Regions from separate parts of the Arthrobacter sp. Y3221157 genome, predicted to be linked through region 1. Evidence: riboswitches for the same ligand, from Rfam matches in the RefSeq annotation. Region 1 holds a riboswitch; each other region holds the start of a gene.
The links. Region 1 has a riboswitch for cyclic di-AMP ahead of AC5RTT_RS08340 (LysM peptidoglycan-binding domain-containing protein). Riboswitches for the same ligand answer to the same signal wherever they lie in the genome.

Region 1 (9,449 bases):
GCCTTGTACACGCACAAGGCGTTCGGCATCCACTTCGTCACGTTCCTGGTGGCATTCGCGGTGGTCTGCTCGGGCATCACCAGCGCCTCAACCTCGGCCAATGTGCTGGCGCAGAATTTCTTCGGCGGGCTGGAGGTCAACGGGGCCATGGGTGATCCCGGCCAGGGCGTGATCACCGCCGTCGCCCTGGCATTCATGCTCCTGCTGGCCGCCATCAACCTGCGGGGCGTGGGGGAGAGCGTCAAGTTCAACGTGGTGCTCACCGTGGTGGAAATGGTGGCGCTGTGCATCGTGATCGGCGTCGGGTTCTTCGTCATGGCCCAGGGCACAGGCAACCCCGGTGAGATCTTCGTCTTCAGCGACTACCAGGACAAGGGCCTGTTCCTCGCCGTCACCGCCGCCACCTCCATCGCCTTCTTCGCCATGGTGGGCTTTGAGGACTCGGTAAACATGGTGGAGGAAACGCGCAATCCCGAGAAGATCTTCCCCCGGACCATGCTGACCGGCCTCGGCATCGCCGTGCTCCTTTACATGCTGGTTGCAGTGTCCGTAGTCAGCGTGCTCACACCCACAGAACTGGAGGGAATCCGCGAAGCCGAAGGCGCGGCACTGCTCGAAGTGGTGCATAAGGGCTCGCCGGACTTTCCCATCGATAGGGTCTTCCCGTTCCTTGCCGTCTTCGCCGTGGCCAATACTGCGTTGATCAATATGCTCATGGCCAGCCGGCTGATCTACGGTATGGCCCGGCAGCAGGTCCTGCCGCGCCCCCTGGGCAAGGTCCTGCCGGTCCGCCGCACCCCGTGGGCGGGCATCGCCTTCTCCACGGTCCTGGCGCTGGGGCTCATCCTCTATGTGGCCAGCGATCCGGAAAGCAACATCGTCGCCAACCTTTCCGGCACAACGGCATTCCTGCTGCTGTGCGTCTTCACCGTCGTAAACGTGGCATGCCTGGTGCTGCGCCGGAAGCGGGATCCGAACCGCAAGGTCTTTTTCACCTCGCCCGGCCCCCTGCCCCTGGTGGCAGCCATCCTGTGTGCTTTCCTTGCCGGCCCATGGGTGGGACGCAACGTGATCCAGTACCAGATAGCCGGCGGGCTCATGGCGATCGGCGTGATCCTGTGGTTTGTCACCTGGCTGATCAACCGACGGACCAACCGCGGGGATAGGGTTAACCCATGACTACCGCTGCAGAATCAACGGTCATCCTCGAAAGCCGTTTCGCCAGCGAACTGGCAGACATGGCTGTTCCCTGGCAGGCGGAGGAAGCTCCGGAGCCCCGGCTCCTGGTCTTCAACGACGCCCTCGCGGAAGAGCTCGGGCTTGATGCCCGCTACCTGCGCAGCGCGGAGGGTGTGCGGTTGCTGCTGGGCAACCACGTGCCGGAGGGGGCGGCGCCGGTGGCCCAGGCCTACGCCGGGCACCAGTTCGGCGGATACTCACCCCTCCTGGGGGACGGGCGGGCCCTCCTGCTTGGCGAGATCCTTGACGCCAACGGCCGCCTGCGCGATATCCACCTCAAAGGCTCGGGCCGCACACCATTTGCGCGGGCAGGTGACGGGCGTGCCGTCGTCGGGCCCATGCTCCGGGAATACCTCGTCAGTGAGGCAATGCACGCGCTGGGGATTCCCACCACCAGGTCTCTCGCCGTCGTCGGCACCGGACGCCTGGTGCGCCGGGACGAGATGCTGCCCGGGGCAGTCCTGGCCCGGGTGGCCAGCAGCCACCTGCGGGTGGGGAGTTTCCAGTATGCGCGGGCCACGGACAACCTCGAGCTGCTGCGCCGCCTGGCGGACCACGCCATCAGCCGGCATTACCCAGCCGCCGCGGAAGCTGAGAATCCGTACCTTGCGCTTTTCCGGGCGGTGGTGTCGGCCCAGGCCGCGCTGGTGGCGCAATGGATGCTGGTGGGCTTCGTCCACGGCGTGATGAACACGGACAACATGACCATTTCCGGCGAGACCATCGACTATGGGCCCTGTGCGTTCATGGACGACTTCAACCCCGCCGCCGTTTACAGTTCCATCGATGTGGGCGGGCGGTACGCCTACGCCAACCAGCCTGTTATTGCCGAATGGAACCTGGCGCGCCTCGCCGAGTCGATCCTTCCGCTGATCAACGAGGACCAGGAGCAGGCCGTCGGTCCCGCCGTGGAGGCGCTGGGCGAATTCCGCAGGCAGTACAGCGATGCTTGGTTCGACGGGATGAGGATCAAGCTGGGCCTGCCCGCCAGCCCCGCCGGAAGCCCTGAGGCCGAAGCGGCATCCGAACTGGTGGACGGGGTGGTTGCGATTTTGAAGGACGGCCCGGTGGACTACACGCGGTTCTTCCGCAACCTGGGCGAAGCAGCGCGCGGAAATGAAAGACCTGTCCGGGGCATGGTCATGGACCTGGCAGCATTCGACGCCTGGGCCGGGCGCTGGCGGTCCATGAAGCCGGATGCGGACCGAATGGACCGGGTGAATCCCGTGTACATTCCGCGCAACCATCTGGTGGAAGAGGCGCTCGCTGCGGCCACCGGCGGCGACCTGGAGCCGTTTACCAGGCTCCTTGAAGCAGTGGGCGCCCCTTACGAAGAGCGACCAGGGCTGGAACGCTACGCCGAAGGCGCGCCGGAAGACTTCGGCAAGTACATGACGTTCTGCGGCACCTGACAGGCTGAGCCGCAAAATGGCGGCGGGCCCCGGTGGCAACACGTGAAGACGGCAAGGGCGGCAGCCGGGGTCTTCCCGGCTGCCGCCCTTATGTGCGCAGCTCTTGGTGCGGCTGCTTCAGTTGCGCGGGATAACTACGCTACCCGGACGAAGGAAGCTCCGCCGAGCCAGCTGATGGAGTGGACTTCGGTCTTGTAGCCGTCCACGCCGCCGCTGACAACCTGGCCGTCGCCGGCGTAGACGCCCACGTGGCCTGCAGTGATCACCAGGTCGCCGGGGGCGGGGGTGCCCACGGTGGTGCCGTACTGGTAGAACTGGCCGGGAGCCAGGTCACCGACGGACTTGCCGACGGAGCGGAGGGCCTTCTCCACCATGGCGGTGCAGTCCTGCTGCACGCCCAACTGGCTGTAGGCGGAAGCCAGGATGGCTGCACCCGTGCCGGTGCCGGTCGCGGCAGGTGCGGGGGCCGGGGCCGGAGCCGGGGCAACGGCCGCGGAGGCATAGTTCATGGTGGAGCCGGTGTTCGCCAGGGCAGGTGCGGCCGGGGCAGGAGCAGCCGCAGGTGCCACGTAGCCGGCGCCCGGAATGGTGATCTGGTCACCGGGGAAGATGATGGTGGAGATGTCCAGGCCGTTGGCGGCCAGCACATCGTTCAGGCTGACGCCGTGAGCGGCCGAGATGGCGCCCAGGGTGTCTCCGGAAACCACGGTGTAGACGTTGCCGGCGGCAGGGGCTGCGGCGGCGGGGGCAGCCACTGCGGCTGCCGGAGCGCCGTACGCCTGGACGCTAGCGGTCTCGGTGGTATCCGGGCCGGTTACGCCTGCATGGGCGGGAGCTCCAACACCGAACGCAATGCCGGACGCAGCGGCAACTGCGAGCACCGGACGGCTGAGCGTCCGTGCCTGGGACTTTGCGGAAGCAGCCAAGCCCTGGAGCGCGATTGAGCGGGCCGGAGTTGCGCGGTGACGGGCGGTAGGGAAATTTTTTGACACGTGTGATCGCCTCTCCCATGCCTGCGGGGTGAGCTGTCGGGTTCGGGTTGGAGATACCCGGCCGAAGGCCACCGCCCACAATGGACGGAGGCGCTATCGACTTAACCCCAAGGCCGTAACGGCCGTGGAAACTTGGTTCCCCCGTCCCTGCCAGCTGGAAAGCGATTGAATCCCGGGTCAGTGGCAGGGCTCGGCATACTGATGGGAATGTCCCGTTTGGGAGGGACACCTGAAGACCATAACCCGACCGCGCAGCGATTGTCACGTTTGGGTAACATACGAGGCGCTTCTATCATATTAAGCAAACGTTTGGAAGTACTAGCACACCTTTCTGACCTCGCGTGATATTTGGCAGCTGGCGTGGCCTGTTATTTATGTCACAAACTTATAAAGGTAGCGGGGGAGGCCGCCCAAACCCTCAACCTTGTGTTGAACCCGCTAAGCTTCTGAGCTATGCGCCTGGTCGGAAGCATGTTCAAGCCCCCGCTGTTGGGAGGGCTGCTGGCACTTGCCCTGGCCGGCCCCGTTGCCCTGCTTCCGGCGGCCGCGGATGAGGCTCCGCCGGGCGGGTACCCATCGTGGGAAGACGTTCAGAAGGCGCAGCAGTCTGAAGCCGGGAAGGCGGCCGAGATCGAGAACATCACAGGCCTGCTTCAAGGCCTGCGGTCCGAGTCCGAAGCGCTCGGGACGGCCGCCGTGGCATCCGCAGCCGACTATGCACTGGCGGACGCCGCCCTGCAGTCCGCAACGGCCAGGGTGGATGCCCTTGCAGGCCAGGCTGCCCAGGCGGACGCGGAGTTGCAGCGGCATCAACAGGCCGTTGGTGCGCTGGCCGCCAGATCGTACAAGACCGGCGGAACCACCATGGGATTCTTTGTGGCACTGGAAGCTTTGGAGAACAACAGCATCCACGGGCTCAACGTCGTTGAGGTGGTGGGAGCCAAGACGGCGGATTTGGTTAGCCGGGCGGAGGCCGCCGGCAAAGCCACCGCTGCGCTGGCGGAGCAGGAAAAGACCGCCAGGGCGGAGCGCGAACGACTGTCCGGAGAGGCGAAGGCCAAGCTGGACGCTGCCCGTTCCGCCCAGGACGCGGTGGCCCGCCAGGTCGCCGAAGAGCAGCGGCGCAGCGGAGAGCTGACCGCGCAGCTGGCGTCCCTCAAGGGCACGACGGCTGCGCTCGAGGGCGAATACCGGCAAGGCCAGGCGGCGCTCGCAGCCTATGAGGCGGCCCAGGCTGCCAAGCGAGCGGCTGCCGAGGAGCAGGCGCGCCGGCAGACAGCTGCAGATGCTGCCCTTGCCGGTGCTCAAAGACCTCCCGCTCCGGCAAACCCGGTCCCGGCAGCGCCGGTGCCAGCGAATCCCGCGCCGCTAAATCCGGCCCCGGTAAATCCTGCTCCCGTGAACCCGGCGCCGGCGAACCCCGCCCCTCTTGCCCCGGCGCCTGCGACCCCCGGCCCGCCCGCCGTCGTCGTGCCCTCCGTTCCAGGCGGGGCCGTCAACGATCCCGCTGCGGCCAAGAGCTACGCCTCCGGCCGCCTTGCAGCCTACGGCTGGGGCCAGGACCAGTTCCTGTGCCTCGCCCAGCTCTGGACCAAGGAATCCAACTGGCTGACCACCGCCACCAACCCCTACTCCGGGGCCTATGGGATTCCGCAGGCCCTGCCGCCCGGCAAGCTGGGAAGCGCCGGCAGCGACTGGCTTACCAGCTACCGTACGCAGATCGAGTGGGGGCTCGGGTATATCCGGGACCGCTACCGTACACCCTGCGCGGCCTGGGACCACTCCGTAGCCAGGAACTGGTACTGAGAAGCGCGCTAGGCTTTCTCCATGCCAGATTTTGAGCGGTTCCGGGTGCTGCTCGAGGAGGAGCGGAAGCGGAAGGCTGCGCTGCTTCCGGACCTTCGCGCGGACATCGCCTCGGCCAGTTCGGCCCGGCTCAATTCAAACGTCGACGACGAACACGATCCCGAGGGCGCCACGATCGCTTTCGAGCTGTCCCAGGCGGCCGCACTCCTGAAACAGAGCGCCGCCGGCCTGGACCAGGTGGAGGCCGCTCTCGCCCGGCTGGACGCCGGAACCTATGGCACCTGCGCCGTCTGCGGCGAAGCCATTGCCGAGGGCAGGCTGGAAGCCCGGCCATGGACCGCGTTCTGCATCAACCACGCCGCGGCAGGCCGGCAGTGACGGCGGGGCCGGAGGTTGTTGCCGCGGCGGCGGAATTCATCGACCGTACACTGCAGAACGAGGGCTCCTGGTACCGCGCGGACGACGTCGCCACCCGGCTGGGCGGGGTCCTCGCCTCCTACGGATCTTCCATAGGCGCTGTCCGGGGAACCGTCAGTGATGCGCTGCGGAAATTTAAAGCCCTGGACCACGATGCCGCCGTCCAGCTGGCCTCAGTCCTCTGGGGCCGGCCTAAACCTGGCCAACGGCCGGTCTTCGAGCGGCGGCTGGCTGCCGTGGTGCTGCTCCAAGCCAAGGCCGGATGGCTGCGCCACTCGGACCTGACCCGGATCGAAGGGTTCCTCCGCTCCGCCTCCACGGCGGAACTGGAAGGACCCCTGGTGGCCGATGTGGTGGCGCCGCTGCTAGCCGGGCTGCCGGAGCGCGACAGGCAGCGCGCCGATGTGGTGCTGGCGCGGTGGGCCCAGGACCCGCATGCCAGCCTGCGCCAGGCTGCAGCAGTACTTGGGCGGCCGCCCGGCGCCGGCTTCCCGCCCGGTCCCAACACCCCCCGACAAGGAGACATCCATGAACGATCCCTATGACCTTGAACGCTTCGTCGCTGCACAGGACAGCGGCGGGACATATGAGCAGGCCTTGTCCGAACTGCAGCTGGGCAGCAAGAGCGGCCACTGGATGTGGTTCGTCTTTCCGCAGATCGCCGGGCTGGGGCAGAGCGCCACCTCGCGGAAGTATGCCATCAGGTCACTGGACGAAGCCCGGGGATACCTTGAGCACGACGTGCTGGGTCCGCGCCTGCTGGAGTGCGCACAGGCCTTGACCAACCACGCCGGGCGCACGGCCGAGGATATTCTGGGTGGCATTGACGCCCGCAAGCTGCAGTCGTCCATGACGCTGTTCCTCCGCGCGGCGCCCGGCGAAACGGTGTTCAAGACCGTTCTTGCACAGTTCTTCGACGGCCAGCCCGACGAAACCACCGATGAACTGCTCGCCGGGCAGGACCAGGCATAAGAACTATGGGGTGGGGCTGCCGCCGTTGACGTTCAGCGTCTCGCCCAGCACGAAACTGGACTCGGGCGAGGCCAGGAAAACGTAGGCCGGCGCGAGTTCTGCGGGCTGGCCGGCGCGGCCCAGGGGAGTGGACTGCCCGAACTCCGGCAGGTCCTCCTTTGGCTGGCCGCTGCTGACCTGCAACGGAGTCCAGATGGGTCCCGGCGCCACGGCGTTGACACGGATCCCCTTGGGAGCGAGCTGCTGGGCCAGGCCCTTGGTGAAGTTGTTGATGCTGGCCTTGGTGGTGGCGTAGTCCACCAGCGTCGGGGAGGGATTGTAGGCCTGCACCGAGGTGGTGTTGATGATGGTGGACCCCGCGGGCATGTGCGGGAGGGCTGCCTTGGTCAGCCAGAACATGGCGTAGACATTGGTCTTCAGGGTGTGGTCGAACTGCTCGTCCGTGATGTCCGCGAGGTCCTCCTGGGCCACCTGCTTTCCGGCGTTGTTGACCAGGATGTCCACACCGCCCAGGACGGCCACGGCGGTATCCACCACGTCCCGGCACACAGACGGGTCCTTTAGGTCCCCGGGAACCTTCACGGCTTTGCGTCCCGCGGCTTCGATAATGCCCGCAATCCTGGCAGCGTCCTCCTCCTCCTGCGGCAGGTAGGACATGACGACGTCGGCGCCCTCCCTGGCGAACGCGATGGCCGCGGCGGCCCCGATGCCCGAATCCGCACCGGTGACGATGGCCTTCCGGCCTTCCAGCCGCCCCGTTCCGCGGTAGGTTTCCTCACCCAGGTCCGCCTTGGGCATCAGCTCCGCGTCCAGCCCGGGCTCTGGCTGGTGCTGCTCTGGCGGGGAAATGTGCTCGTAGGCGGTGACCGGATTCCGGAAAGTGTACTGGTCTGTCATGGCGGTCCTCCTGCTGGGTGGATTCCAAGAAGCTAAGTATGCTTACCGTCCCAGCCTAGGCAACCGGCGGCCACCTGCCAACCCGGAACTACTCCCGCGCCACCTCCACCAGGCGCACCTCCGCCAGCCGGCCGCCGTCGACCTTTGCCGTCATGTACGTGCAGGCGGGCTGGCGCCGGCGGTCCGTGGGGGAGCCGGGGTTGAGCAGCCGCAGGCCTGCCGGGGACGTGGTGTCCCAGGGGATGTGGCTGTGCCCGAAGACCAGGACGTCCGTGTCCGGATAGAGCGCCTCGCACCGCAGCTCCCGGCCCTTGGCTTGCCCGGTCTCATGGACCATGGCAAAACGGATGCCGTCCAGGGTGATGTGCGCGGTTTCAGGGAGGCGGGCGCGCAGGTCCGGCCCGTCATTGTTCCCGTAGACGCCCACCAGGGACCGGCTGCGTTCCTGGAATTTATCCAGGACCCCGGCCTGCACCCAGTCACCGGCGTGGAAGACCACGTCTGCGCTTTCGACGGCGGTCCACACCGGGGCGGGCAGGTCTCTGGCCCGCTTGGGGATGTGGGTATCGGCAACCAGGACGATGTTCAGCGGCATAGGGAAATCCTGCCACGCTGGGCCTGTTTCGGTTCCCGCGAGAGTCGTAATCTGGGGGCTGGGAGGTGATTGCCATGGAGGCAGCGCAGGGCGACCGCATTATCGTCCACGGCCGGCATGTTGGATCCACGGACCGCCACGGGGTGATCCTGGAAGTGCGGGGACAAGACGGAACCCCGCCTTACCTGGTCCGCTTTGATGACGGGCACGAAACCATCATGTATCCCGGCGGTGATTTCGCCGTCGAACGCCCGCACGGCAACTGAGGCCCGGCCTGTGCTGGGCCCGGGCGTGATGTACCTGTCAGACTGGGCTGATGGATCATTCTCCGGCTTCCGCAGCGTCCGCCACCCCGCCCCTCCGCACCGGTCCCCGGGATCCGGGCGACGCCTGGGTGGAGGGGGACCGCGGACGCTTTTGGGGGCGTTTCGGCGCGGCCGGCGTTCTGGCGTTCGATCCGCCCAGGGGGGTGCTGCTGCAGCACCGCGCGGTGTGGAGCCATAACGGCGGAACGTGGGGGTTGCCCGGTGGAGCGCTCCACCAGGGCGAGGCGCCCGTGACCGGCGCGCTGCGGGAAGCCCAGGAGGAGGCAGCGGTTCCGCCAGAGGGTGTGGACGTGCTGTTCACTTCCCTCCTGGACCTGGGCTACTGGTCCTACACAACGGTGGTGGTGCTGGTACGAGAGCCGTTCGACCCGGTCATCAGCGATCCCGAGAGCATCGAACTGCTGTGGGTCCCCCTTGATGAGGTGGAGCGGAAGGAACTGCACCCCGGCTTCGCTGCCGCCTGGCCGGACCTGAGGCGGCGGCTTGCTGCCGCCGGCCCGTATCCCGGCGGGGCTTCCTAGTAGTCCGGACCGTATTCCGCCGTGACCAGGATGGGCAGGTGGTCGGAGTTGCCGCGCGGCAGCGTCTCTACGCTCTGGATGTCCAGGCCCAGGGACGTGGCAAAGTCGAAGTGGCCCTTGAATACCTTGTACCTGGTGTAAGTGCGCCGGTTGCTGAGGGAGAGGGCGTACCCGGAGTTCTTCATGTGGATGTCCAGGTTCTTGGTGAAGAACGGGTAGTTGAAATCGCCCACCATCAGCGTCATCAGGCCTTTTCCCATGCTGAGCAGTTC
Region 2 (9,449 bases), on a different contig from region 1:
GAGCGATTCGCCGTCGAGGTGGACTTCGCGGCGGGCAAGATCGATCAGGACACCGGACGGGCGCGGCTCCTGCGGCTGCTGCGGACGGGGCGTCTCGGTGCGCTGGCGGGAGTTCACCGTGGGGTCGCCGAAGGTGGAACGGACGACGTCGAGCGCGGAACCTGGGGTGCCGGCGGGGGCAACGGCAACGGCTGCGTAGCTTTCGGCGCCGGTTACCAGGGACTGGGCGTAGGCGCGGATTTCCTGGGCAAGCTTGGCGATTGAGGTACCGGCAGCCGCAGCGGTTTCCTCGTCGATGCCCATGTACAGGACGAACCCGCGGGCAACATTGTCATTGGCAACCGGGCGCACGGCGTTGGGTCCTGCCACCACGGGCGTGGGTGCGGTTACGGGAGCGGAGTCGGCCGTGGGAACGGCGCGGAGCTGCCCGTAGGAGTTGGGGTTGTAGCCCTGCGGCGCGTAGCCCTGGGCGGGAAAGCTGCTTCCGGAAGACGGCGAAATTGACGGGCGCGGGCCAAATCCGGGGCGGAGGCCGGAAGGCTGGCCCGCCTTGGCGGCGTTACGGACAGAGATGTGGACGTATCCGGATGCAACAGACATGGATTGCTTACCTCAATGTGAATGGCCGCCATCGCGGCTCGAATGCTGGGTTTCCCCGCAATGCGAACTGGGGAGGGGCGCCCGACGCTGGGCTGGGGGGCGAATGCCTAAGAACTTCGAGGGGTGGAGAAGGTCAGGCGTGCATTCGACAACAGCGCATGTCGGCAGCAGCTGATGTGCTGGGCCAATATTCTGCGGCTGCAGGTGCTGTTGAGTTCTTGTTCACATTGGAAGTGTGCAGCGTAACAATGGCAACTTGCAAGTAACAATGGACCGAATCGTCCGCATTGTGAGACGAAATGCTCTATTGTGGCGCAGATCACGATTCTGGCGGGAGCCAAAGAATAACATTCGTTATCCGATTTGCCCCCACGAAAAGGGCTGTTGGCAGAATATTCTTCGCGAAAGGCAGCACCGCGGAGTTTTTTATTCAAGTGAGTGCGAATTGCCAAAATCGCCCCCTACTGCCGGGGCGCGTGTCCAGCGGCGCGCGGAGCAAGGGAAGAAATTTTCCCGCAAGCCCGGCGTTTATCGGCCCAGCGGCCCAGGATCACCTCCGCTCCCTGCACCTGGCCTACGCGTCTGGGCCGAATTCGTCCCGGCTGCGAGCGCCGCATGCAACCAGCCGACTGGACTGTGACCACTGGATGCGATGCTCCCAAATTCGACGGCTCGAACTGCCGGGTAGGGTCCGCCCGTCCACACCGGAGGTCCCGGCGCTGTTACTCATCGCAATGGACGCCGCCTAGGACCGCGCCGTGGGCCAGGCAGCGGACGTCGAGGATTACGTCACCAAGCCCTTCAGCACGGAAGTCGTCCCGCTCCGGTTCGGAGGGAACCAGCGGAATGGGCTTGTCCAAAGTGAAATGAATAGGCCCGGCCGACGAAGGGATGGTCACGGTCGCATCACAGTCGGGCCAGACGCACGGCCCTCGACCTGCCCTTGTGCGCCGATTGGCACAAGTCGACGCGCCGTCATCGTGATGTCCGTTACCTAAATGTGACTTAAGCGCTGAACTCCTGTAGCGTCGATTGGGTACGGGTCCCGTTCGGGCCGTATATCCGGATGACGCCAAGCTCTGCCACTTCCCGGATTCCGATTGATCGAAGGCAGAGGCGGGGGACCCACCGTCCCGGGCACTGATTTGCCCTTGGGGTTAAGCCAGCACGTGATATTTCCGTGTGGCCGGATGCCCTCATCCGAACCCGACAGCTAACTCCGCAGGTGTGAGAGGCGATTCATCATGTTTACATTCCCGGCTAAACCGCGCCCGAAACAGGGTTCCGACAGCGATTCCCAGCGTCATGAAGGCAAGAAGTTCACCCTCGGCAAGCGTGCCGCGGTCCTCGCAACGTCCGGTGCCCTGCTGGTAGGCCTCGGCGCCGCTGGCCAGGCGACGAATGCTTTTATTCCCGCGGCGTCCACCACAAGCACCACGGCGGCGGACTCCGATGCGCAGATGAGCATCGAAAAGAGCGAGATCCGGTCCAACCCGGCCGAGTCTCCCGCCCCCGCCGAAATCAACGTTGTTCCCCAGGCCGCCGAGCCTGCCCCCGCACCCGCGCCGGAGCCCGTCCCCGCGGCTGAGCCTGCTCCGGCACCCGAGCCCGCACCCGCACCGGAGCCCGCTCCGGCACCTGCACCCGAGCCGGCTCCCGTCGTCGCGGTCAATGACCCGGCAGGCGCGCAGGCCTACGCCGCCGGCCAGCTTGGTTCCTACGGCTGGGCCCAGGACCAGATGCAGTGCCTGGTGACGCTCTGGACCAAGGAATCCGACTGGACCACCACGGCCACCAACCCCAGCAGCGGTGCCTACGGCATCGTCCAGTCCCTGCCCGCCGAGAAGATGGCGAGCGCCGGTGCGGACTACCTGACCAACTACCGCACCCAGATCAACTGGGGCCTGAACTACATCAAGGAGCGCTACCAGTCCCCCTGTGGCGCGCTGAACTTCCACTACGCCAACAACTGGTACTAAGCCCCTGCTGAATTTCCCCGGCCCTTCCGCTGTCCGTGCGTGAGGGCCGGGGAATTTTGGGCTTAAGAATCGCGCCCCGGGATGTACTGCACTGCCCATCTGTTGCCGTCCGGATCGGCGAAGTAGACGAAGTGGCCCCAGTCCTGCACGTCCACGTCACTGACGTCCACGCCGTTCTCCTTAAGGTGGCGGTGCGCGGCTTCGATGTCGTTGACCACCAGCTGGAGGTTGGAACCGGTCCCCGGAGGGGCGTCCGTAAGTCCTTCACCAATGCAGATGGAGCAGGCCGAGCCCGGCGGAGTCAGCTGGACGAAGCGGATGGAGTCGGTGGGCCGCTGGTCGAAATCGGCGTTGAAGCCAACCTTGTTGACGTAAAAATCCTTGGCACGGTCCACATCGGACACAGGGACGAACACGAGTTCAAGTTTCCAGTCCATGGGCACAGGCTACGGCTGAGCCCATGGTCTTGGAAGGCTTGAACCTCAGCCGGCGATGCCGTACAGGCGGTCGCCCGCGTCCCCGAGCCCGGGAACAATGTAGGACTTGTCGTTCAACTTCTCGTCGATGGATGCCAGGACAATCGTCACGTTGGCGTCCGCGAGTTCCTCTTCCAGCTTGGCGAGGCCCTCGGGTGCGGCCAGCAGGCAGATGCAGGTGACGTCCGAGGCGCCGCGCTTGAACAGGAACTTGATGGCCTCGCGCAGGGTTCCGCCGGTGGCGAGCATCGGGTCCAGGACGAAGATCTGGCGGTCGGTGAGGTCTTCGGGAAGCCGCTCGGCGTAGGTGATGATGTCCAGGGTTTCTTCATCCCGGGCCATGCCGAGGAATCCCACTTCTGCGGTGGGGACGAGCTTGGTCATGCCCTCGAGCATGCCCAGGCCGGCGCGCAGGATGGGTACCACCAGCGGGGTGGGCTTGGTGAATGCGGTTCCCACGGTGCTGCTGACGGGCGTTTCGATGGTGACGGGTTCGGTGCGGACTTCGCGGGTCGCCTCGTAGGCGAGGAGGGTCACCAGCTCTTCGGTCAACTGCCGGAACACCGGGGACGGGGTGTTTTTGTCCCTCAGGACGGTGAGCTTATGGGCGACGAGCGGGTGGTCCACAACGAGAGTTCGCATGCGTCAAAACTATCACCCGGCGTTATCCTTCCCGTGCCCGCCGGGGCCGTCGTGATGCAGGGCATCAACCACCACATCCCGCACCACTGGATGCTCAAAATCGGGTGCCGGGCCCACGTGCTCCCTGCGCCTGATCAGGTGGAACAGCCGGTGGGCAAGGATCACCATCAACACCCAGGCGAGGCCCAGCAGCCATCCGGCCATCACGTCAGTCAGCCAGTGGTGCCCCAGGAACACCCGGCTCAACCCCATCGCGATGATGAAGATCACGCCCGCTGTGATGGCCGTGATCCGGACCCACAGCTTGTAGAACTGCAGGCAGATTATATACAGCAGCACGCCGATCACCACGGTGGTGTTCAGCGTGTGGCCGCTGGGGAAAGACGGCGTGCTTTCGTAGGGTGGCACGGCCTCCGTATGGTCCGGACGGGTCCGGCCCACCAGCCGCTTGCCGACGGTGGTAGCCGTGGTGGACACCGCAGCCGCACCCCCCACCAGGATCAGGGGCCGCCAGGATCGGCTCAGGAACGTTAGCCAGGCCGTGAGGATGCTCGCGAGGATGGGCATCCCGGTCCCGCCGCCGATGTTGGTGAACGCGGTGACGACGGCATCCGTTTCCGGGTTCCGGAGCGACTGCGAATATTCGAGTGCGGGAATGTCGAGGCTTGCGAGGCCTTCCTCATCCACCACGTCCGAATACACCTCGGCGCCCAGCAGTGCCATGGCGAGCACCAGGGTTCCACCGATGATCATGGTCAGCCACAGAGCGGCATAGGGTTTGAACCACTTGTCAACGCGGTCACGGACGGTGCTCATTGTGCCTCCCGGCGCTGGTCGTCACGGGCTCAGGGTATCCTTCGAAACTATCATTGAGCCATGGTCTCCACTGGAAAACACGACACGTGGATGGGTCTTGCCCTTGTGGAGGCCCGCCGCGCCCTTGCAACAGAAGATGTGCCAATCGGTGCCGTGGTGCTGGGGCCCGACGGCGCCGTGCTGGGTTCCGGACGCAACCAGCGGGAGGAGCTTGGGGACCCCACGGCGCACGCCGAGGTGGTGGCCATCCGCCAGGCAGCGGAGCGGCTGCGCGAGCTTGCCGCGCGCGACGGCGGGAAGGCCGACGGCTGGCGGCTGTCCGACTGCACGTTGGTGGTCACCCTTGAGCCGTGCGCCATGTGTGCGGGCGCTATCGTCCTCGCCCGGATTCCCAGGGTTGTCTTCGGTGCCTGGGACGAGAAGGCAGGCGCCGCGGGATCGGTGTTCGACGTCCTGCGCGAGCGCCGGCTCAACCACTGGGTGGAGGTTTACCCCGGGGTGCGGGAAGCCGAATGCGCGGAACTGCTCCGTGACTTCTTCGCTGGACACCGCAGCCGTCTGTAGCGGGAAGTCCTACCCCGCCGCCTCCCCGGGCTCCAACGCCTCAAGGACGATTTTTGCCGTCTGGTTCCACCCCGGCAGCCGGTCCCGGGCCGCCAGCGCGGCCGCCCGCCATTCGTCCCTCGTTGCCTGGTCCCGCAGCCAGTGGCGCAGGACGCCGGCGAGCCTCGCGGGGTTCTCCCGGTCCCCCGGCACAAGCGGCACGGCCGCGCCGGGAAGCCTGGCGCCGCCGTCGTCGTCTATCAACCGTGCCAGCCCGAGCGCTTCCTCTGCACCTGTCCCCTGCCGCACCACCACCGGGATTCCCCGTGCCAGTGACTCGGTGACCACCATGCCGAACGCCTCCACACGGGACACCAGCAAGCTCAGGTCCGCGGCGTCCCACGCATCTTCCAGGGCGTCGCCCAGGAGCTCGCCAGTGATCCTGAGCCGGTCGTCCAACCCGCTGGCGGCGACGGCGGCCCGCACCTCCGCCGCGTAATCCGGGTCCGCCTGGTCAGACCCCACCATGGCCGCGCTCCACTCAAGATCCTTGATCAGGGCGAGGGCTTCCACGGTCAGCAACTGGTCCTTGTTGGGCAGGTGGGCCGCCACGACAATGAGGCGGGGCGGGCGGGAGCCGGGTGCCACGGGTGCGGGATCGACGCCGGGGAGGGCGACGCGGATGCCGGCCAGTCCGTGGCGCTCGCTCAGGATGGCCGCCGTGCTGGTGCTGGTGGAAATGATTCCGGAGGCTGCCCGCATGGCCCGCGCCTCACGTTCCACCGGGCCAGGATCCGCCGTTACATCGACTGTCATGTGGGCCAGGACCCAGGCTTGCCGCCCGGCCTTGGCTGCATACTCCAGTTCGTCCGGGACGCCGACGGCGACGAGCCCGTCCACGATATCCACGGCAGGCTCCTGCTCCGCCTCCGGACCCCAGGCGCCGATAATGCCCCCGAACCGGCGCCGGTCTTTGGCTGAGGGTTCCGGCCAGGCGCCTTCAACGGGCACAACCTCGACGTCGGCCCCGAGCTCCGTCATCCCGCGGACCAGCTTGGCGTTATATGCATTGCCGCCGGAGTGGTGGTGGATGTTGCCGGGGACCAGCAGGCGGATACGGCGCATGGTTCTAGGCGCTCAGGTCCAGCGAGTAGGTGGCCCAGGCGTCCGGGTTTTCGCGCAAGGTGACGTCGATGCCCTGCAGGTGCCGGCCGTCGTCGTGGTTTTCAATTTTTCCCGCGACTTCCTGCGCGATGTACTGCGCCAGCGCCTCGGTGGTGCTGAGCCTGCCCGCGAAGTCAGGGTGCTCGTCGAGGTTGCGGTAGTTCAGTCCCGCCAGCACCTCCTCGACGAAGGTTCCGGCGGCGCCGATGTCCAGGACGATCGCGTCATCGTTTAACGAATGACGGCGGAAGGCAACCTCCGCGACGAAGGTTGCCCCGTGCAGGGCCTGCGCGGGACCGAAGGCTTCCCGGGGCAGGCTGTGGGCGATCATGAAGTGGCGGCGGACGGTCAGGCTGAACATGCATTACCTCTGGTCTGTGGGATGGATGGGGGCTGGCTGCTGCGGTTCTGCGTTGTGTTGCGGGTACTCGATGACGTGGCACAGGGCGTCGATGGTGCCGTGGGCGAGGCCCTGCACCACCTCGGGCAGTTCCTGGAATGGGGACGACCCGGTGAGGAACGCATCGAACACCGGATCTTTCAGGAGGGACACCGCAAGCTCCAGGCGGTCCGCGTTGGTGCGGCGGTGGCGCCGGGCGCGGGCCACGACGCCCACCTGGCTGGCCGTGATGGACAGGCGCCTCGCGTGGAAGTCTTCGCCGAGCGGCAGGGTGACCTCGCGGTTGGCGTACCAGGACATCTCGATGACGTCCCCCTCATCGCCGGCCAGCTGCAGGCTTCTTTCCAGGCCTTCCTGTGAGGCGGAACAGTGGAAGACGATGTCGCAGTCGGCCAGCGCGTCATCCGGGTGGACGAAGTCGACGCCCAGCGCGTCCGCCAGGGTTTTTCGGCCTGGGTCAAGGTCCACCAGCTGGAGGCGGGACAGCGGGAAGGTACGCAGGAGGGTGGCCACCATGCCGCCAACCAGCCCTGCGCCGACCACCGCCACCCGGTCCCCCAGCCGCGGTCCGGCCTCCCACAGCGCGTTGACGGCAGTCTCCACGGTTCCCGTGAGGACTGCGCGCCGGGTGGGCACGTCATCCGGGATCCGGGTCAGCTCCGAGACCGGCACCACGTAACGGTCCTGATGGGGATTCAGGCAGAAGACCCGCTGGCCCTTCCATTCCTCCGGCCCCTCCTCCACCACGCCCACCGACAGGTAGCCGTACTTCACGGGCCCCGGGAACTGCCCCTCCTGGTGGGGTGCCCGCATTTCCTGGGCCACCCTTGCCGGGACAGCGCCCTTGTGCACCACCATCTCCGTGCCTTTGCTGATGCCGGAATAGAGGGCGCACACCAGGGCTTCGCCGGGACCCGGAGCCGGGAGCTCCTCCGGCAGGAGCTCGCCGTGTTCCCGGGCCGTGGTCCAGTAGGCAGTGGCGTGGACGGAATCATGCGCATGAGTCATCTTGCTGATGAATCTAGCCGTACAGCCGCGGGCGGGGAAAGTCCGACGCCGGGTGGCGGCGATGTGCGACGTCGGGTGGCGGCGCAGTGCGACGGTTCAGGCGCACGGTGGTACGGCGGGGCGGGCACGCCAGAATCCTTGTCAGCCGGACAGATACTCGACAACGGCGTCCTCAAGGAGGCTTTGTTTTCCTTGGAGAATCGTCGGCGTCAAAATTCCAGGCGGCAGGATTCCCGCGGGCCATTGTGGTGGTTCCCAGTCTGGTAATTCGGCTGGGTAGTGCCTCGCCGTCGGTGAAATCCAGCCCGGTGGTTCGGTTTCTGTTGCTTTCGTTGGCGTCCAGCCGCTGTTGTGCTTAAGGCGGTGGTGCTTGGGGCAGAGTTGTGCCAGGTTGCTGATGCCGGTTGTTCCGCCGTGTTGCCAAGATTGAAGGTGGTCGGCTTCGTTGTCCAACGCGTTGTTGTTGCAGCCGGGAAAAGTGCATTTGCCGTCCCGCAGGGTCAGGGCTTGTCGCATGGCCTTGGTCAGCCGGTAGCTGGCGCGCCCGATCTCGAGGGGTGCCCCGTCGCGTGGATCGACGAGGACACGGGTGAACGAATCGGCGCCTTCTGTTAGGAGTTTGCGTGCCATGGACGCGGGGATGGGGCCGTAGCCGTCCAGGATGGCTGGTTCGTCCGTCTGGCCGAACAGGGCGAACCACGGGACGGTGACGATCACGTCTGCCCGCGGGGTTGGAACCTTCCCGACCTCCGGGCCGCCGGGAAACGCGCTGGTTGTGAGTCCGCTAAGGCTGCTATCTCCGTGGCCGCCGGCGCTGCTCGCCTCCATGGAATCTGCTGCCGGGGCGTCGGGGATGTCAAAGTCCGCAGCGGGCGCGTCGGACCCATCGAGCGTGGCAAGCCCGATGGACTCCCCCGGGAGTTGTTGGACAGCTTCACGGTTGTCATGGGAGGCCTGCCCGGGGGCGCGGATACCGGTGTGGCAGGCGCCCGCGCCGGTGCTGTCCTGAACCGTGGCGTCCGCCCCGGTGGCCCCCGCGGTGCGGCCAGCAGCCGTGGAGGTGACGCCGGTGCTGAGGAGGCGGCGGGTGAACTCGTCGGCTTTGATCTGAGTAAGGGTTCGGGTTTCGTTGGGGCCTTGGAGGCCGCGGGCGATGGCCGTGGTTTTGTTCCAGGCCGCCAACGCGGAGTCGGCCGGGAGGTAGGCCGAGATCCAGGCCATGCCGTCCCGGTCAGGGGTGAATTCGACCCGCCTGTCCGCAACACCCTTGGCGTGCCGTTTTTCGATCGACTCCGGATGATGCCGCTCCCGCCAGGCCCGCACCTTCGACCTCAACCGTGAAGGAACCAGCTGCCCAGCCCGACAGCCCCGCGCAGGATTCGGAGCATCCGGGTCCAGGAAGTGGTCCGCCAGCGCCACAGCGCTGGCATGGTCCAGGTTCTCGGTTTCGTCGGCGATGATCCTGGCGTGCTGCCACGACAACGCCCCGGCTGACAAAGACTCGTATACCGACGGCAGGGAGCATACCCGCCGCGACTGCGCCAAAAACGCGGCGGCGGCACCAGAGGAGATGGTGAGAACCCCGGCGATCTCCTCCACCGTGGAGACTTCACTGAAGGTCCGCTCCCGCACCCGTGCGTCCGGTGGGAGCATGGCCTCTTGCAGGTCGAAGGCCTCGGCCGAGTCCCGGGCTTTCAGTGCAGCGTTCTGGGCTTCCAGCGTCGACTCCAGCTCCAGTCGCGCCAACCGAAGCCGATACAACCGCCCCATGACATCCACCACGGATCCGTCGGCATCCCCGTCTGCGGCCGTAGCCTCCAG
Region 3 (9,449 bases), on a different contig from region 1:
TTCCAGCCTAGCCAGCGGCAGGCAGGGACGCACAAACAGGGAAGGACCGGTCAGGCAGCGCGCTCGGGCAGCAGGAAGGGGTCCCACGCGGGGGTGGGCTTCTCCAGCTCCTTGATCTGCCAGATGGTGCCGCGCGGAGGCTCCGGAACGAAGCGCAGCTTCCAGCCCATTTCCGCGGGCGTATGGTCACCCTTGGCGTTGTTGCAGCGGAGGCAGGCAGCCACGAGGTTTTCCCAGGAGTCGGCTCCGCCGCGTGATTTTGGGTGGACATGGTCGATCGTGTGCGCAGCCTTGCCGCAGTAGGCACACTTGTGCCCGTCCCGTCTCAGCACACCCCGTCGGCTGACGGCGGTGGCCTGGTTGTAGCGCGGGCGGATGTAGCGGTTGAGGAGGATCACCGAGGGGCGGCCCAGTATTTCCTGTGGCCCCACCACGGGGTCGTCCCCTTCGGCCACCACGCTCGCCTTGCCCGTGAGCACAAGCACCAGCGCCCGACGGAAAGTGACAACCGCCAGCGGTTCATATCCAGCATTCAGAACGAGAGTGCGCATGCACGTACCTCTTCACGGCCGCACCCGTCAGGGGCACGAGGGCCGGCTGCCCTCGGCATGTCCGGGCTATGGATCGACACCACAAGAGTAAACACAGAAGCGCACTATCAGCTAATCGCCCTCGGGAAGGCATTTGATCCGTCAGCTGGCAGGCATCTCCTGGAGCCCTCCGCACGGACCGGCCGCAGGCCCCGCCTGCTTCCCTTAAAAGGGAAAGGACCCCTGCTTTGTGGGCAGAGGTCCTTTCTCCATCCCCGGCCGTCGAGGGCGCCGGCCGGGGACGCGGGGTCTAGTTGACGCGGATGAAAACCGGGCCGGAGCCAACGTTGGCGCTGAAGACAACCGTCTGGTTGCCGTTGTAGCCGCCGTGGACCGCCTGGCCGTTGCCTGCGTAGACAGCAATGTGCGCCATGCCGGCGCCGCCGTCAGCGTAGTAGATCAGGTCGCCGGGCTGGGCTTCGGCAGCGCTCACCGTGCGGCCCAGTGACAGGTAGCCTGCAGGCCAATCGTGGAAGTTGATGCCAACGGCCGCCAGGGAGTTGGTCACCAGCATGGTGCAGTCCTGCATGACACCCAGCTGGGCGTAGGCGGCGGACAGGATGGCTGCACCCTTGCCGCTGGCGGAAGCCGGAGCGGCAGGAGCAGACGCAGCAGAAACCTTGGCGGTGACCTTCGGAGCGGGAGCGGTCTGGGCAACCGGGGCAGGGGCCGCCGGCGCGGCTTCCTCTACCTCAACCTCGGGCTCTTCCACGACCACGGGCGCCGGCGTGGTGGTGACGGCAGGCTTCTCGTAGGTGATGGCGATGGTGGAAGCAGCGGAGATGGGAGCTTCGATGGCCGATTCAACTTCCAGGGCGGACGCCGGAGCGGAGTCACGCTGGATGTTGGCGTCGGCAGCGTTGGCGGCGACGCCGCTGGTCAGCACCAGGCCGGAGGCGGCAGCGATCACGGCGGCCTGGCGACCTACGCCGCCGGCGTTGTCGCCCACAGCCTTGGCAATGACGGCGATCGAGCTGGTTTTGGTGACCTCGGCACGGTGCCGTGCGGTAGCACGAGTAGTCATCAGTTCTCTCTTTCGATTACCTCGGGGCCTGTGGGCAACCCGAGAGTTTTGGACGCGCCGGCATCTTGGGGGTACGTCGGCGCGCCCCGAACGGGGATGGTGGTTTAGCGAAAAAGTGCGGGCAAAGAAATAGTTCCCGGGGCCGAAGCCCCAAGAACTATTAGCCTGCGAGGGTGTAGAAGGAGGAGGTGCCGGTGGCGGCGACGGAGTGCAGCAGAGTGCCCTGGGAGGGGTTGAGTGCGCTGATCATCATGCCGTTGCCGACGTAGATGCCGACGTGCGCGCCGCCGTTCTGCATCACCAGGTCACCCGGCTGGGGGGTGGAGGTGGGGGTCATGGCGGTCCATGCGTTCACGCGGGGGATGCTGATGCCGGCCTGGGCGTAAACCCACTGGGTAAAGCCCGAGCAGTCCCAACCGGAGGTGGGGCTGGTGCCACCCCAGACGTAGGGGCTGCCAATGCCGGTGTAGGCAATGGCGGCGAGGCCGGTGGTGGCCGCAGAAGCGGCAGTCGCAACAACCTTTTCTGCCGCGGTTGACGCGGTTGACTCGGCGGAGGTGGCGGTCTCGTCCTCGTCGTCGGAGGTTGACAGCACGGTCACGCGTTCAACAACGGGGGCGGCGACGGTGGTGACCACCGGGCGCTCGAAGGAAACGGTGGCGGTAGGTGCTGCGGTGACTGCAAGTGCTGTCTGCGCGGAACCGGACTCGGTGGAAGCGGAGACACCGGCGGTGGTGTCCGCGGTGGCCGGCAGTCCCATGGCAAGGACAAGGCCGGAAGCGGCTGCAACAACAGCAGCCTGGCGACCAACTGTCCCGGCGTTGGCACTAACAGCCTTGGACACGGCGTCCAAAGGGTTGGTACGGACCGGTTGCGCACGGTGGCGCGCAGAATTATGGCGTGAAGACACGAAGGTAGCCTCTCCCAATGCCTGCGAGGTGAGCTGTCGGATTCGGATGGGAGTCACCCGGCCGCGGCGCTTCAAGGAAGCTTTGCGACTTAACCCCAAGGCCTTCCGTGAAGAAGGCCAAAATTGGTTCCCCCGCCCCTGCCAGACGATGAAATGCGAACGGACCTTGAGCGGTGGCAGAGTTAGGCAATCCGCACAAGAGCGTCAACTTCGGAAAAGTTGACGCGAGTTAGACGGTACAGGAGTTTTGACTGAATGTCACATTCAGGTCACGGCTGGTCACGGCAATTCGAGAGTCAGCAATCATTTGACTAGAGCCAGCCCGTCGGATCCACTACTTCGCCGTTGACCTGCACCTCAAAGTGCAGGTGGCATCCGGTGGAGGCTCCGGTGGTTCCGCTCAGTGCCACAACCTCGCCGCGCGAGACAGTCTGGCCCTCAGTCACATTGAAGGACGAGAGGTGGTTGTACGTGGTCTCCAGGCCGTTTCCGTGGTCGATCACCACACGGTTTCCGCCGCCGAACTGGTGCCAGCCGACGAACGTCACGGTGCCGGTGGCGGCCGCGAGAACCGAGGTCCCGCACTGGGCAACGTAGTCCTGCCCGCGGTGGAAGTCGCCGGATCCGCCCGTGATGGGGCTGACGCGGTAACCGAAGGGCGAGGCTGTGGTCAGCGACGCCAGCGGGGCGCCCAGGCTTCCGGTGGATGCGGCGCGGGAAACGGCGCCGGCGGACTGAGCGCTCAGGAGCTGCTTGAGCTTGCCGTCCGGATCCGCCTGGGTCACTACGGCCGAGCGGCTGAAGTCGATCTGCGCTCCGGCTTCGGCGGAGATAGCGGGCTGCGGGGTGACAGCGGTGGCCGCAACAGGCGCAAGGCCAGCCCCGTCGGTGGCCATGACCGGGCTGGTCGCCGGAACAGTCACGGTGAGCACCAAACCGGTGGCAGCCAGTGCCATGCCGGCTTTCTGGCCGATGCCGCTCGCCGAGGCGAACTCGGTGATCTGCCGGAACGGACCCCGACGGCGCCGCGCATCACGGTGGAGATCGCGGGGGCGCTCCGTGTGGATGACTTCGGCGACGCGCGGCGCCGAAGCGGGGCCAGCGGCGCGGCGGCGCCCCCTGGAGGTCTGCATGGACAAGAAGGATTCCTCTCTGGAAAGCCTGCGAAGTTAGCTGTCGGATTCGGGTCAGAGAGTTCAAAGACCCGGTCCGCCGTAAGCAAGCTTCGGCACAGAGATATCCGCTGAGGGATTCCTTCACTGGAAGAGGCTTGCTGCTGACGGACTTCACCCCAAGGCAGTCCCCCGCTGCCGCTTGTGGTTCCCCCGCCTCTGCCAGTTAGTGACTCGTGCTCCCGATCCGCTGGCAGAGCTCGGCTCCGGATCAGGTAACGCTTTTGTATCAACGCTTGGTTCAACTATAGGGGCTTAAGGCCGTAGGTAACAATTCCGTTATCTCGGAGTTACCGGCCTCACACCGGGCGGTTCGGCCTTCCTAGCGAACGTGAACGAACACGTGTGCGGCAACCTCCGGCGGAAGTTCCAGAGCGCCTTCAATGCCGGGCACGCGGACCGAGATGTAGTCGCCCACACGTTCAAGGGTTACCGCCGCGCCTGGGCGGATGCCTCCCTCATCGAGCTGGGACAGCAGTTCAGGCTCCACCTGAATGGGCTCTGCCAGCCGGCTGACCGTGACCTCCGACGCAGGCCCGTAGGACTTCATGGCTTCCAGGAGGCTCGTTACCGTATCAGCGGAGGCAAGAGCGGGCTGGCCACCAAGTGCGGCAAGGCCCGGGATCGGATTGCCGTACGGCGATTCGGTGGGATGGTCCAGCAACTCGTAGATGCGCCGCTCCACCCGCTCGCTCATCACGTGCTCCCAGCGGCAGGCTTCGTCGTGCACATAGGCCCAGTCCAGCCCGATCACGTCGGCCAGGAGCCGCTCGGCCAGGCGATGCTTGCGCATGACCTCGGTGGCGCGCTTGCGGCCGACTTCGGTGAGCTCCAGATGCCGGTCGCCGGAGACCACAACCAGGCCGTCGCGCTCCATCCTGCCGATGGTCTGGGACACCGTGGGACCCGAGTGGCGCAGGCGTTCCGCGATACGGGCCCGCAGGGCAACGATGTTCTCTTCTTCCAGTTCCAGAATGGTCCGAAGGTACATCTCCGTAGTGTCGATCAGATCCGTCATCCAGCTCAGCTCCTCGAGCGCAGTACCTTGCGTTGTCCCACCGTATCGCTGTTCACCGCGACGTAGTCCGTTGGCTAGCTTAGCCTATTTTGACTTAGTCCGAATAGTTGGAAGCCGCCCGGCAACCCGTCTCAGTGGCTGGACTATGACGGTCCCGGTTCCCGCCGAATCAGCTGTTCAGGCAGAATGGGAAAGGCCTTCGATGCAGTCATTGCCGATTGCGCGCCAGCGACCATCCACCCGTCCGGACCTAAGCCGCGTCCACGCCGAAATTGGAGCCCCCGTGAGCGAACCAAGCATCACTATTCCTGCCGATCTCCTCCCCAAGGACGGGCGGTTCGGCGCCGGACCTTCAAAAGTCCGCCAGGAGCAGATTGATGCGCTGTCCGCCGCATCGAAGAACGTCCTGGGCACCTCGCACCGGCAGGCTCCGGTCAAGAACCTCGTCGGTTCAGTCCGCGAGGGCCTCAGCCAGTTCTTCCGCGCCCCGGAAGGATATGAAGTTGTCCTGGGCGTGGGCGGTTCCACGGCGTTCTGGGATGTTGCCAGCTTCGGCCTGGTGGAGCAGAAGGCCCAGCATCTGTCCTTCGGTGAGTTCGGTTCCAAGTTCGCGGCCGCCACCAACAAGGCACCGTTCCTGGACGCCTCCTCCATCATCAAGTCCGAGCCCGGCACCCGGCCGGTGGCGCAGGCAGAGGCCGGCGTGGACGTCTATGCTTGGCCGCAGAACGAGACCTCCACGGGCGTGTCCGCACCGGTCAAGCGGGTGGCAGGCGCGGATGAGGATGCACTGGTGCTGGTGGATGCCACCTCTGCAGCCGGCGGCCTGGACGTCGATGTGGCTGAGAGCGACGTCTACTACTTTGCCCCGCAGAAGAACTTCGCCTCCGACGGCGGACTGTGGCTTGGCTTGTTCTCCCCTGCTGCGCTGGAACGCGCCGCACGGGTCAAGGCAAGCGGCCGCTGGATTCCCGATTTCCTGGACCTGCAGACCGCCATTGACAACTCACGCCTCAACCAGACGTACAACACCCCGTCCCTGTCCACCCTGGTGACATTGGACGCCCAGGTGCAGTGGCTGAACTCAAACGGCGGGCTGGACTTCGCCGCGGCCCGGACAGCCGACTCGGCAGGGCGCATCTACAGCTGGGCCGACGCCGCCGAGTTCGCCACCCCCTTCGTCGCCAACCCGGATGAGCGCTCGAACGTCATTGCCACCATTGACTTCGACGAATCAGTGGATGCCGCCGTCGTAGCCAAGGTACTGCGCACCAACGGCATCGTGGACACTGAGCCGTACCGGAAGCTGGGCCGCAACCAGCTCCGGATTGCCACGTTCGTTGCCATCGAGCCTGACGACGTCTCCGCACTGCTGGCCAGCATCGACTACGTGGTGGGCCAGCTCCGCAAGTAGCCTTTCCTTCAGTACGACGGCGCCGCCCGGGTTTCGCCCGGACGGCGCCGTTTGTGTATCCCGGCCAGGGAACGTTCAGCAGTTACTCGCTGCCGGCGTCGCTCGCCTTAGGCGGCGCGGCAGGATCATCCGTGAAATCGGCATCGGCGGCGTCGGATTCCGTGAAACCGGCATCGGCGTCAGGTTCGGCAACAGCCGCGGCGGAAACTGCCGGTGCGGTTTCTTCAGATTCGGAGGCTTCCCGTTCCTGCTGCTGCTCGTCCTCCGGACGGACGCGCTCAGCCCACGGCACCCATTCAGGAGCGAGGATCGAATCCTCGCTCGGCAGCAGGCCCAGCTCGCTGACGGTGACCACCTTGGAGCGGGAGTTACGGGTTACCACCGCATACCATTGCCAGCCGCCGTAGCCGGCGAGCTTCGACTCGAACAGGTGCGTGACCAAACGGTCGCCTTCGCTCTTGGCTGCGAGGTGCCGCCCGATGTCCCCGGCGGCCGTGATGCCCTCCAGCGCGGTGCGGGCCGTATCGACGGCACCGGCAAGGAAGGCGTCCGGCTTGCCGGTCCGCCATACCGGCACGCCTGCCCGGCGTTTTGGCGCGTTCCTGGCCACCGCCGGGGCTGTTCCCGCTGCAGGAGCCGTCGCGGCACCTGCAGCGTCGTGCACCTGCGTCTGCGGCTGTTCAGCTTCCGGACTCATCGGCTGCTAAACGTCCAGCTCGTCGGCAACCTTACGCAGGGCAGCCGCGATTGCCTTGCCCTTGTTGCCTTCCGGGTATTTTCCTTTGGACAGCGTGCCGGACAGATTGTCCAGCACGCTCACCAGGTCCTGGACCAGCGGTGCGAGGTCCCGGGCGGCGGGCCGCTTGGCCTTTGCGATGGACGGCGTCTTGTCCAGGACCCGCAGGCCCAGGGCCTGGGCGCCCTTGCGGCCGTCGGCCACGCCGAATTCCACTCGGGTGCCGGCCTTGAGCTCCGTCACGCCCTCGGGCAGCGACGATTTGGGCAGGAAAACCTCCTGGCCGTCCTCGCCTGCCAGGAACCCGAAGCCCTTGTCCTTGTCATACCACTTGACCTTGCCGGTAGGCACGTAATCAACCTTCTTCTGCTGTCATGAGACACGGCCAGCCGCCACCGCATCCGCATTGTTGTGCGGGTTCAAGGTATGGCTGCTCTAAACCGTGTTGGTCTATATCCTTCAAGGTTATCCTGCCCGCTGCCCTATTCACGCTTCCAACAGGGCCAGGCAACAGCGTTCACGCCGGGTGCCCGGAGCGCTGTAGCGTTACATTCATGACACCCTCGCGCTACCGGCGGCCCATCATGATCGCGGCCGCAGTCATTGCAGTGCTTTCCCTGGTGGCCGTGGGAGCAGTGATGGCCCTCGCTTTTGCCGGGTCGGTGGCGCCGTCATGGGTAACGTACGCGGCCCTGTATGGCCTGCCGGTAGCGTTTCTCCTCATGCTCTTCCTCGTCCTGGACAGTGTTGCCGGGCGGCGCCGGGCAGGAAAGCCCGACCAGCGGTAACGTTGGGACTGATGTCCCTCATACGCGCGCTCGGCAAGGATCTGGAGTCACGCAGCGACGACTCGTTGCGTGCGCTGTTCGCCGCGCGGCCGGACCTGATGTCCCCTGCTGTTCCCGATTTCTCCGCCCTCGCTGCCCGCGCCAGTTCCCGGGTCAGCGTCCAGCGGGCCCTTGAACGGCTCAACCGGCCCCAGATGCAGGTGCTGGAAACCCTTCACCTGTGCACCAATACGGATACCGAGCACAGTGCTTCGGCCGCGGGGCTGCGCAAGATGATTTCCGGTGCCACCGTGGCCACCGTCGAGCAGATCCTGGCCGGGCTGCAGGAACTGGCACTGGTGCACCGGGCGGCCCCGCCGCACGGGACACCCGCCGCAGGCACCAGGCAGCACTACTACCTGCCGGTCGGGTGCCTCAAGGATGTTGTGGGACTCTACCCGGCCGGCCTTGGCCGGAGCTACACGGAACTGGTGCGCCTCCAGCCGGCGTTTGCCCAGCGCGCGGTCCAGCTGGTCTCCGAACTGCACCACAGCGGCGCCGCCATCCAGGATGCAACCACCCCCATGGAGGCCGCCCTCGCCCTGCAGCACTGGACGTCCTCCCCCGAGGCGCTGAAGGGTATCCTCGCCGGCGCGCCGGAACGCACGACGGCGTTGCTCGGCAGGTTCCGCAACTGGGCCATGGGTGCCGTCCCCCAGGCGCAACGCAAGGCTTCCGTCACGACGGAAGGTTCCGACGTCGGGCCGATTGACTGGCTCCTGGCCCGCGGCCTGCTGGTACCGCTCGATGCGGCACACGTGGAACTGCCGCACAGCGTGGGACTGTCCCTGCGCGGCGGCGTGATCATCGACGACTTCGCCCTCACACCGCCCGTTCCGGAGCTGGGCTGGACCACTGCCATGCTGCGGAGGAACGCGGCGATGAGCGCCATCTCCGAGACGCTGCGGCTGGTGGGCGAACTTCTGCACGCCGTACGGGAACAGCCCCTGACGACGCTGCGCAGCGGCGGGGTGGGGGTACGGGAAACGCGCCGGCTTGCCGAACTGCTCCGCGTTGAGCAGGCGCGGGTTGGGTTGCTGCTGGAACTGTGCGGGCTCGCGGGCCTGATACGGCTGGATGTGGACTCGTCGTCCTGGGTCCAGCCGCCGGAGCTCGAGTGGCTTGGACTGCCCCGGCAGGAGCAATGGCTGTGGCTGGTTAACGCCTGGCTGGCCAGCGAGCGGGTCCCGTCCCTGGTGGGCCAGCCCGTCAATGGCGCCCAGGGGCTGCCGGCGGCACACCGCACCGCCTCCGGCAGCACCATCGTGCCGCTGTCCGCCGAGCCCCAGCGCCCCGATGCCCCGGTGATCCGCAAGCGCATCCTGGAGATACTGCACGAACTCACCACCGAAGCCGCGGCCCAGGACGGAGCGGCTCCCGTGCTGGACGCCGCCGCCGTCCTCCAGCGCGCCGAGTGGGCCCAACCCCGGATGGCGCGGCGGTTCAGCTCGCTGATCCGCGGCGTCCTGGCGGAGGCCGAACTGCTTGGACTGGTGGGGTCCGGGGCGCTGACGCAATTGGGCAGCGCCTTCGCGGAGGACCGACCGGACGCGGCCCTGTCGATCCTGGGAGAACACCTTCCGGCTGCCTTGAACCATGTGCTCCTGCAGGCGGACCTCACCGCTGTTGCACCCGGATACCTCGCCCCTGAACTGACCGAAAAGCTCCTGGTCATGGCCGACGCCGAGGGCCAGGGGCCCGCCACCATCTACAGGTTCACGGACAGTTCCATCCGCCGCGCGCTCGATTCCGGCTATG

Region 2: another riboswitch for cyclic di-AMP. It lies ahead of AC5RTT_RS12200 (aggregation-promoting factor C-terminal-like domain-containing protein); the one in region 1 lies ahead of AC5RTT_RS08340 (LysM peptidoglycan-binding domain-containing protein).
Region 3: another riboswitch for cyclic di-AMP. It lies ahead of AC5RTT_RS11755 (C40 family peptidase); the one in region 1 lies ahead of AC5RTT_RS08340 (LysM peptidoglycan-binding domain-containing protein).

What each region holds. Positions count from the first base shown of each region.
Region 1 is NZ_JBNHFD010000022.1:5,190-14,638, forward strand. It holds gene AC5RTT_RS08330 (APC family permease) at 1-1,179, shown strand, start outside; gene AC5RTT_RS08335 (protein adenylyltransferase SelO) at 1,176-2,651, shown strand; gene AC5RTT_RS08340 (LysM peptidoglycan-binding domain-containing protein) at 2,786-3,643, opposite strand; cyclic di-AMP (ydaO/yuaA leader) riboswitch at 3,647-3,817, opposite strand; gene AC5RTT_RS08345 (aggregation-promoting factor C-terminal-like domain-containing protein) at 4,097-5,449, shown strand; gene AC5RTT_RS08350 (TraR/DksA family transcriptional regulator) at 5,471-5,827, shown strand; gene AC5RTT_RS08355 (DNA alkylation repair protein) at 5,782-6,411, shown strand; gene AC5RTT_RS08360 (DUF1810 domain-containing protein) at 6,395-6,838, shown strand; gene AC5RTT_RS08365 (glucose 1-dehydrogenase) at 6,842-7,735, opposite strand; gene AC5RTT_RS08370 (metallophosphoesterase family protein) at 7,824-8,330, opposite strand; gene AC5RTT_RS08375 (DUF1918 domain-containing protein) at 8,405-8,596, shown strand; gene AC5RTT_RS08380 (NUDIX domain-containing protein) at 8,647-9,177, shown strand; gene AC5RTT_RS08385 (endonuclease/exonuclease/phosphatase family protein) at 9,174-9,449, opposite strand, start outside.
Region 2 is NZ_JBNHFD010000043.1:1,765-11,213, forward strand. It holds gene AC5RTT_RS12190 (winged helix-turn-helix domain-containing protein) at 1-600, opposite strand, end outside; gene AC5RTT_RS12195 (hypothetical protein) at 1,323-1,499, opposite strand; cyclic di-AMP (ydaO/yuaA leader) riboswitch at 1,678-1,839, shown strand; gene AC5RTT_RS12200 (aggregation-promoting factor C-terminal-like domain-containing protein) at 1,845-2,579, shown strand; gene AC5RTT_RS12205 (glyoxalase superfamily protein) at 2,642-3,016, opposite strand; gene upp (uracil phosphoribosyltransferase) at 3,062-3,697, opposite strand; gene AC5RTT_RS12215 (phosphatase PAP2 family protein) at 3,710-4,513, opposite strand; gene AC5RTT_RS12220 (nucleoside deaminase) at 4,574-5,077, shown strand; gene AC5RTT_RS12225 (glycosyltransferase family 4 protein) at 5,087-6,181, opposite strand; gene AC5RTT_RS12230 (6-pyruvoyl trahydropterin synthase family protein) at 6,186-6,581, opposite strand; gene AC5RTT_RS12235 (zinc-dependent alcohol dehydrogenase) at 6,585-7,628, opposite strand; gene AC5RTT_RS12240 (HNH endonuclease signature motif containing protein) at 7,770-9,449, opposite strand, start outside.
Region 3 is NZ_JBNHFD010000040.1:1,936-11,384, forward strand. It holds gene AC5RTT_RS11745 (HNH endonuclease) at 51-551, opposite strand; gene AC5RTT_RS11750 (NlpC/P60 family protein) at 841-1,614, opposite strand; gene AC5RTT_RS11755 (C40 family peptidase) at 1,775-2,458, opposite strand; cyclic di-AMP (ydaO/yuaA leader) riboswitch at 2,529-2,707, opposite strand; gene AC5RTT_RS11760 (M23 family metallopeptidase) at 2,836-3,657, opposite strand; cyclic di-AMP (ydaO/yuaA leader) riboswitch at 3,668-3,887, opposite strand; gene AC5RTT_RS11765 (iron-dependent transcriptional repressor DtxR) at 4,019-4,714, opposite strand; gene serC (phosphoserine transaminase) at 4,998-6,128, shown strand; gene AC5RTT_RS11775 (DUF3027 domain-containing protein) at 6,211-6,825, opposite strand; gene AC5RTT_RS11780 (cold-shock protein) at 6,832-7,215, opposite strand; gene AC5RTT_RS11785 (hypothetical protein) at 7,419-7,652, shown strand; gene AC5RTT_RS11790 (helicase-associated domain-containing protein) at 7,664-9,449, shown strand, end outside.